Regions from separate parts of the Cryobacterium sp. AP23 genome, predicted to be linked through region 1. Evidence: predicted binding sites of a transcription regulator. Region 1 holds the regulator's gene; the other holds the start of a gene.
The links. The regulator HrcA, encoded in region 1, represses chaperone genes, less so after heat shock. The targets are predictions, from matches to a motif close to TTNGCACTCGNNNNNNNCGAGTGCNAA.
Positions count from the first base shown of each region.

Region 2: the regulator HrcA is predicted to act here: its motif matches at 2,377-2,403, upstream of groES (co-chaperone GroES).

Region 1 covers NZ_CM133415.1:451,154-455,359, reverse strand. The annotation lists gene ACU5E9_RS02140 (histidine triad nucleotide-binding protein) at 1-144, opposite strand, end outside; gene ACU5E9_RS02135 (16S rRNA (uracil(1498)-N(3))-methyltransferase) at 164-910, opposite strand; gene dnaJ (molecular chaperone DnaJ) at 923-2,032, opposite strand; gene hrcA (heat-inducible transcriptional repressor HrcA) at 2,093-3,112, opposite strand; gene ACU5E9_RS02120 (DUF4870 domain-containing protein) at 3,277-3,678, shown strand; gene ACU5E9_RS02115 (DUF4870 domain-containing protein) at 3,773-4,147, shown strand.
Region 2 covers NZ_CM133415.1:1,842,633-1,846,838, reverse strand. The annotation lists gene ACU5E9_RS08785 (DUF4190 domain-containing protein) at 1-536, shown strand, start outside; gene ACU5E9_RS08780 (hypothetical protein) at 622-1,125, shown strand; gene ACU5E9_RS08775 (THUMP-like domain-containing protein) at 1,116-2,333, opposite strand; gene groES (co-chaperone GroES) at 2,478-2,774, shown strand; gene rarD (EamA family transporter RarD) at 2,884-3,828, shown strand; gene ACU5E9_RS08760 (ABC transporter substrate-binding protein) at 3,997-4,206, shown strand, end outside.

The DNA.
Region 1 (4,206 bases):
CGTGGTGACCACGACATGTACGGGCGCCTGCGGGTTGATGTCGTTGAAGGCGATGACATGATCGGTTTCCGCCACGATGGTCGCCGGAATTTCGCGCGCGACGATGCGGCTGAAAATGGTGGGTTCTGCAGCGGGGGAAGCCATAGCTCTATCTTAAGCGTTACTACCAGCGGCCGAGGGCTGCGTTCAAAATGGCCACGGCGGCAGGTCCCGCCGTCGAGGTGCGGAGGACCGTGTCCCCCAGGCGCACCCGGCTGGCTCCGGCCTGCTCGAGGATGTCCAGCTCGGAGGGGGCGATGCCGCCTTCCGGGCCGACGACGAGCACGATGTCCCGGTCGTCGGCGGGAGAGGCGATCGTGGTGAGCCGGGCGGATGCGGTCGGCTCCAGCAGCAGCATCCGGGTGCTGCCGGCCAGCACCGCCAGCTGTTTGGTGCTGGTCAGCGCGGAGACCTCCGGCAGCCACGGCCGGATCGACTGCTTGCTGGCCTCGCGGACGATCGCGGCCCAGCGGGCCTGGCCCTTGGCGACTTTCACGCCTTCCCAGCGGGCCACCGAGCGGCTCGCCGCCCACGGCACCACGCCGTCGATGCCGAGTTCGGTCGCGGCTTGCACGGCGAGTTCGTCGCGGTCCCCCTTGGCCAGCGCCTGCACCAGGACGATGCGCGGCGCGGCCGGCGGGGTACGCCGCACCGAGTCGACCCGCACCGTCAGCTCGGCCGGAGCCGCGCTGAGCACGGTCACGCCGAGCATCAGGCCGGCACCGTTGCCGAGCAGCAGGGTCTCGCCCTGGCGCACCCGGCTGACGGTGACGGCGTGCTTGGCCTCGGCACCGGTGACGCTCACGGTGGCCCCGACCGCCGGGTCGACCTCAGAGGCCCCGAGCGTCTCCGACAGGAAGAAGTGCGCCATCGGTTACGCCGGTCAGCCCAGGAACCGGTCGCGAAGCTTCGCGAACAGGCCCTGCTGGAAGTGACTCAGCGCGGGGGCGGGGACCTTGTGCCTGGCCGCGAACGCCTCGATGAGTTCGCGTTCCTTGTGGTCGAGCTTGGTCGGAGTCAGCACCTGCACGCCGACGCGGAGGTCGCCGCGGCCGTTGCCGCGCAGGCGCGTGACGCCGCGGTCCTTGATGGTGAGTATCTCGCCGGCCTGCACGCCGGGGCGCAGTTCCACTTCGATGTCACCGTCGAGGGCCTTGACCGTGGCCGTGGTGCCGAGGATGGCGTCGGTCATCGGCACCGTGAGGGTGCAGAGCAGGTCGTCGCCGTCGCGGCTGAAAACGTCGTGGTGGCGCACCTTCATCTCGAGGTACAGGTCGCCGTTGGGTCCGGCGGCCGGGCCGGCCTCACCGCTGCCGGGCATCTGCAGACGCAGGCCCGTGTCGACGCCGGCGGGGATGTCCACCGGAACGGTGCGGCGGGCGCGCACCCGGCCCTGGCCCTGGCAGGTGACGCAGGGGGTGGCGATGATGGTGCCGTAGCCGCGGCAGGAGCCGCACGGGCTGGAGGTCATGACGTTCCCGAGCAGCGAGCGCACGGCGCGCTGGATGCTGCCGGTGCCGTGGCAGATGTCGCAGGTGACGGGGCTGGTGCCGGGCTGGCAGCAGGTGCCGGAACAGGTGGCGCAGACGACCGCGGTGTCCACCTCGATGTCGCGGTGGGTGCCGAAGATGACCTCGTCGAGGTCGAGCTCCACCCGGATCAGGGCGTCCTGGCCGCGTTCGCGCCGGGACCGGGGTCCCCGCATCCCGCCGCCCCCGCCGCCACCGAAGAAGGTCTCGAAGATGTCGCCGAAGTTGCCGGCGTCGAACCCGCCGCCCTGGCTGGATCCCGAACCGCCGCGGTCGTAGTTCTGGCGCTGCTTGGGGTCGGAGAGCACGTCGTAGGCGTGCGTGACGGTCTTGAACCGCTCGGATGCCTCTGCACCGGGGTTGACGTCGGGGTGCAGCTGGCGGGCCAGCTTGCGGTACGCCTTCTTGATCTCGTCGGTGGAGGCGTCGCGGGCGACACCGAGTGCTTCGTAATGGTCAGCCAAAAGTGGCTCTCCTTGGGTTCTGGGGTGAAATGTCGTCGTCGGGATACGTGGTGGGGCCGGCTAGTTCTCGCCGAGCAGGCGGGAGAGGTAGCGGGCGACGGCGCGCACGGCCGCCATGTTGTTGGAGTAGTCCATCCGGGTGGGGCCGAGCACGCCGAGGCGGGCGGCGTCACCGCGGGAGGTGTAGCCGCTGGTGAGGACGGACGTCTCGCCCAGGCCGAACGGCGCGTTCTCGCGGCCGATGCTCACCGAGACGCCGTGCTGGTCCGTGGCCATTTCGCCGAACAGGCGCAACAGCACTACCTGCTCTTCGATGGCCTCGAGGACGGGGTAGATGCTGCCGGTGAAGTCTTCTTCGGTGCGCACCAGGTTCGCGGCGCCCGCCATCACCAGGCGGTCCTGCCGGTTGGCGCCGACCTGGTCGTGCAGGGTGCCGGTGATGAGATCGACGAGGTCGGTCTGCTCCGGCGCGCCCAGGCCGGTCGGCCCGTTGAGGGCTGTCGCGGCCTGCGCCATCCCGAGGCCGCCGATCACGGCGTTGAGCCGGGAGCGGAGTTCGGCCAGGGCGGCTTCGTCGATGGGGCGCGGCAGTTCCACGACCCGCTGTTCCACCCGCCCGGAGTCGGTGATCAGGACCGACAGCACCCGGGTGTCGCTGAGCGGGACGAGCTCGATGTGGCGCACCGACGCGCGCGAGAGCGAGGGGTACTGAACGAGGGCAACCTGATGGGTGAGCTGGGACAGCAGCCGGACGCTGCGGGCGAGAACCTCGTCGAGGTCGGCGGACTGGCCGAGGAAGACCTCGATGGCCTGCCGCTGCGCCCCGGTGAGTGGGCGCAGGTCGGCCAGGTGGTCGACGAACAGCCGGTAGCCCTTGTCGGTGGGAATCCGCCCCGACGAGGTGTGCGGCGCGACGATGAGTTCTTCCTCTTCGAGCAGGGCCATGTCGTTGCGGATGGTGGCGGCGGATACGCCGAAGGCGTGCCGGTCGACGATGGACTTGGACCCCACGGGTTCCCGGGACGCCACGTAGTCCTGCACGATGACGCGGAGGACTTCGAGGCTGCGATCAGACACCATTTATTCGATCGCCTCCCTCTTCCGGTGTGCCGCCGGCGGCTGGCACTCTCGTCGTTTGACTGCCAATCATATCGCGGGTGCCTGGCATACCCGTTGCTCCCGGTGGAATTGCCGCAGTACCGTGGGGGCACACGCATCATCATCGTTCGTCGAAGGGCATCGTCATGAGCAATCCCTATGGACCGGCAGGGTCGGCCGGGTCGGGCACCGGCGCGCCGCTGACACCGGAGCAGGACCGACTGTGGGCCTCCCTGGCGCACCTGGGCGGCATCCTCTCGTTTCTGCCGTCCCTGATCATCTGGCTGGTGCTGCGCACCCGCGGCCGGTTCACCGACACCGAGGCGAAGGAAGCCCTCAACTTTCAGATCACGCTGTTGATCGGCTACGTGATCATCAACGTTGTCAGCACCATCCTGGCGCTGGTCACCTTCGGCCTGCTGGGCGGCCTCGGCTCGCTCAGCTGGGTGCTGTGGTTGATCGGATCGATCTTCTCGGTGCTCGGCTTCGTCAGCGCTCGAGCCGGCCAGCCCTACCGCTACCCGTTCTCTCTTCGCCTGATCAGCTAGTTTGCAGGTGTCGTGCGGCACCAGCGGCGCTACTCTGGTGTCAGCGGCACCCGCACCATCCCGCTCCCCTACGAGTGTCCACGAAGGAGATCCAATGTCTGAGGCAACCCCTCCCCCCGCCAGCCCGTATCAGGCCCCGAGTCAGCTGAGTCCGGCCGACGAGAAGTTGTGGGCCACCCTGATCCACATCGGCGGAATCCTCTTCGGTTTCCTGCCCGCGCTGATCGGTTACATCGTGCTCAAGGACCGCGGCCCGTTCATCCGCGCGCACACCGCGACCGCCCTGAACTTCCAGATCACCCTGGCGATCGCCTATATCGTCGGGTCGATCCTGACGGTGATCCTCGTCGGCATCTTCATCCTCGCCGCCGCCTGGATCCTCAGCATCGTGTTCAGCATCATGGCAGCGATCGCCGCGAACAAGGGCGAGTGGTACACCTACCCGCTGACGATCAAGTTCGTCAGCTAGCCGCCTCGACCCCGCGAACCGTGAGGTGAGCACCCAAAACGCGCGCGTTTTGGGGCTTG
Region 2 (4,206 bases), 1.4 Mb from region 1:
TGCCGCAGGTGCCCGACTTCCCGCAGTCGAATGCGGCCGCGGATCCGCCCGGACCGCCGCCGCCGTCCGGCCAGCCCGGACCCGCCGGCCCGCCGCCCGGCCAAGGCGGCGGATACGGTCCGCCGCCGGCCTACGGCGCCCCGCCCTCCTCCGGGCCGGCGGCCGGCTACGGGCCGCCGCCCCCGGCGTACGGCGCCCCGCAGCCAGGGCAGGGCCGCCCGCCGGGCCCGTACCCCGCCAGCAAGCAGCCGGTGCTCAGCATCATCTCCATGGTCGCCGGCGTGGTCGGGCTGATCAGCACCCCCATCGGATTCCTGCCGTTCGTCGGCGGCATCCTCGCGCTGATCCTGCCGCTGGCCGGTGTGGTGCTCGGATTCATCGCCCGCCCCCGGGAACCGAACGGTCGCGGCTTCTGGCTCACCGGCATTATCACCGGCTTTGTCGGCATAGGGGTGGCGCTGTTGAGTATCCTGCTGTGGTCCCTGTTGTTCGCCTCCACGCCGATGGACAACTACAACTACAACTTCGACTACTGATCCATCCGAAAGAGCACAGCATGTTCCGTCAGTATCCCGCGCGTTGCGTTCGGCTCCGCTCTGCGCCCGTGGACCGGAGCCGCGCATGACCACCGGAGCGTCGGACACCCAGGCGGACCAGCGCAGGGCGGAGCCCCGCGAGGAGGCTCCCGCCCGCACCCGTGCCGAGGCGCGGGCTCGCGCTGCCGCGCTCGCCGGGCCCGCCGCCGCCGCCGCGCCGCGGCTGCCCGTCGCGCTCACCCGACCGCCGGTGGCCGGAGAACTGGCCTACGAATCCACGGTCACCGCCCCGACCGAGTGGGTGCCGTACGTCTACACCACCGCAGAGATCCAGACCCATCCGGCCCGCCGCGGCCTGAGCATCGCGGCCGTGGTCTGCGGGGCGCTCGGCGTGCTGGCCGGCATCTTCGTGATCTGGGGCGCCCCGCTGAGCCTGGCCGCCGTGGTGCTCGCGCTCGTCGCCAGAGCGGTGGAGAGACGCGCCGGCGGCCTGTGGTTGTTCGGCCTGTTCAGCGGGATCGTCGGGCTGATGATGGCGGCGCTGTGGTTCGTCGTCATCACCCAGATGCTGCCCGCCTACTACCGCTGAGGCGCGCCCGGCGGTCGTCCGACCCGCTCCACCAGCAGGGCCACCTTGTGCCCGGCGGCCCGGGTCAGCACCAGGGTGCCGGTTTCCGGTCCCTTGAGCTTCAACCGGGTGCGCAGGGTGGCCGGATCCACATCCACGCCGCGCTTCTTGATCTCCAGTGTGCCGATCTTGCGTTCGGCCAGGGCCAGCCGCAGCTTCTTCTCGTCGGTGGGCAGCACCTCCAGCACCCGGAACGCCGTGGCGAACGGCGTGCGGGTGAGCGTGGCGCTGGTCAGGTAGGCCAGGCCCTCGCTGAGCATGAGCGCATCCATCGACCGGGCCAGGTCACCGATCAGGCGGGCGCGGATGATGGCCCCGTCGGGTTCGTAGAGGTACTCGCCCAACTCGCCGACACCGACATCCTCGCTGTCGCCGGCGGCGGTCAGCTCGGCGACCTCGCCCTCCCGGCCCAGCAACAATGCCGCCCGCCGGATACCGGGGCGCGCGAGCGCGCCGAACCACAGGCCCATCTCCACCAGCTTGCCGTCCACCGACACCCACTGGGCCTCCGCGGTGTCCGGAATCTGGTCGCGGTCGTGGCCGGGGCCGAGCTTGACGCCGACGGGCATCCGCCCGGCCAGGGCGAAGACGTCGTTCAGGTTGGGGGAGTAGTCCTCCGCCCGGGTCAGCCGGCTGGTGTTGCCGTGCCCGGCGGTGCGGCGGGCGGGGTCGAACCAGAGCGCGTCGAACTCGGTCGGGTCGATGCTGGCCGCGTCGGCGCAGACCACCGAGGAGCTGGGGAACGGGGCGAGGTTGAAGCTGGCGACGGTGGCGGTGACCTCGTCCACGTCGATCGCGGTCACGGTCAGCTCCATCGCCGCCATCGCCATGGCGTCGCCGCCGATGCCGCAGCCCACGTCGGCGACCCGGGTCAGCCCGGCCTCCACGAACCGGCCGGCGTGCAGCGCGGCCACCCGCAGCCGGGTGGCCTGCTCCAGGCCGGCCTCGGTGAACAGCATCCGGCTGGCGAAATCCCCGAATTTGGCCGCCGCCTTGGCCCGCAACCGGGACTGGTACAGCACCGCGTTCACCAGGGCGGGGGAGTGGCCGGCGCGGCGCAGGTCACTCACCGTGCGCACCACATCGGCCCCGGCCTCGTAGGCGGGCAAAGAGTCCAGCAGGCGCAGGCCTTCGGGAGAGAGAAGCTCAACGAGCTCGGCGCGATCCATCCCGCAAACCTATCAAGCCAAACCCGCGCCCGGCCGAGCGCCATTGGCACTCACGTTGCGTGAGTGCCAGTTGCGCCCTAAACTCGACTTAGCACTCTCGCTGTGAGTCTGCTAACTACGTCTTAGCTAAGAAAGAGGTCAACCGTGTCGGTCTCCATCAAGCCGCTCGAAGATCGCATCGTCATCAAGCAGGTGGATGCAGAACAGACCACCGCTTCCGGACTTGTGATCCCGGACACCGCCAAAGAGAAGCCCCAGGAGGGCGAAGTTGTCGCCGTCGGCCCCGGCCGCATTGACGACAACGGCAACCGGATCCCGCTCGACGTCGCCGTCGGCGACAAGGTGATCTACTCCAAGTACGGTGGAACCGAAGTCAAGTTCGGTGGCGAGGACCTCCTCGTTCTGTCGGCCCGCGACGTTCTCGCGGTCGTCGTTCGCTAGTCACACCCCATATCGTTGAATCCCGGATGGCCTCGGCCGTCCGGGATTTTTCGCGTCCAGAGGAGGCAGTGTGCTCGAGGATTCCACCGACCCGGCCGATTCGTCGGGAGTGACGGATGCCGGCCAGGGCCGGGTGCGCACGCCGCGGAGCGCGTCGACCACAGGCCTGATCTTCGCGCTCTGCTCCTACGGCATGTGGGGGTTCCTGCCGCTGTACTTCCTGCTCCTCGCTCCCACCGGGGCGTTCGAGATCGTGGCCTGGCGGGTGCTGTTCTCGCTGGTCTTCTGCGCGGTGCTGATCGTGTCTACCCGGGCCTGGCGGCCCCTGGCCGCGGCGCTCCGCACGCCGCGCATCGTCTGGACGATGGGGCTGGCCGGCATCCTCATCTACATCAACTGGCAGACCTTCATCCTGGGTACCCTCAGCGGCCACGTCGTCGAGACGGCGCTGGGGTACTTCATCAACCCGATCATCACCGTCCTGCTCGGGGTGCTCGTGCTGCACGAACGGTTGCGCACCGCCCAGTGGGCCGCCGTGCTGATCAGCCTGGTCGCCGTGGTGGTGCTCAGCGTCGGCTACGGCCGCATCCCCTGGATCTCGCTGATCCTGGCGTTCTCGTTCGGCCTGTACGGGCTGATCAAGAAACGGGTCGGCGGCCACCTCGACGCGCTCACCGGGCTCACCCTCGAGACGATCTGGCTCACCCCGGTCGCGATCATCCAGCTGGTCGTGGTGGCTCTGATCTCCGGGCTCACCTTCGGCACCGTGTCGCCGTTGCACACGATTGCACTGATCGGCTCCGGCGTGCTCACCGCGGTGCCGTTGCTGTTCTTCGCGGCGGCCTCCCGCCGGCTTCCGCTGACCACGATGGGGCTCGTGCAGTACCTCGCCCCGGTGCTGCAGTTCATCGCCGGCGTGGTCATCCTGCACGAGCCGATGCCGCCGGAACGCTGGCTCGGCTTCGGCCTGGTCTGGCTGGCGCTGATCGTGCTCACCGTCGACATGATCGCCTCGGGCCGCGCCGCGCGCCGGCCGGTCACCGACACGTTCTAGGCGTCTGACCTAAAGATTCTGATCAGGAGCCCGTTCGTAACGATTTGGTCGCGTTACACGGCTGTAACACGACCGCCTTGTTTGATGTCGTTCTGGTGAATACGTTTACACCACGGCAACGATCGTTTGCCAGCTCTTCTTCTCGATTCCCCTTACCCTAGGAGCAACATGAGCGTATTCGCGAAGGCCTCGGCCTCCCGCTCGGCACGCGCCGTAGTCACCGGCGTCGCCATCTTCGGCGTCAGCGCACTTCTGCTCACCGGATGCAGCACCACCGCCGAGGAACCGGCCGCATCCGAGGCACCCGCAGCTGGCAGCAGCGACGTCATCGCCATCGAGGCCGGAGATCGCGACCTGTCCCTGAAGGTCGGTACGATC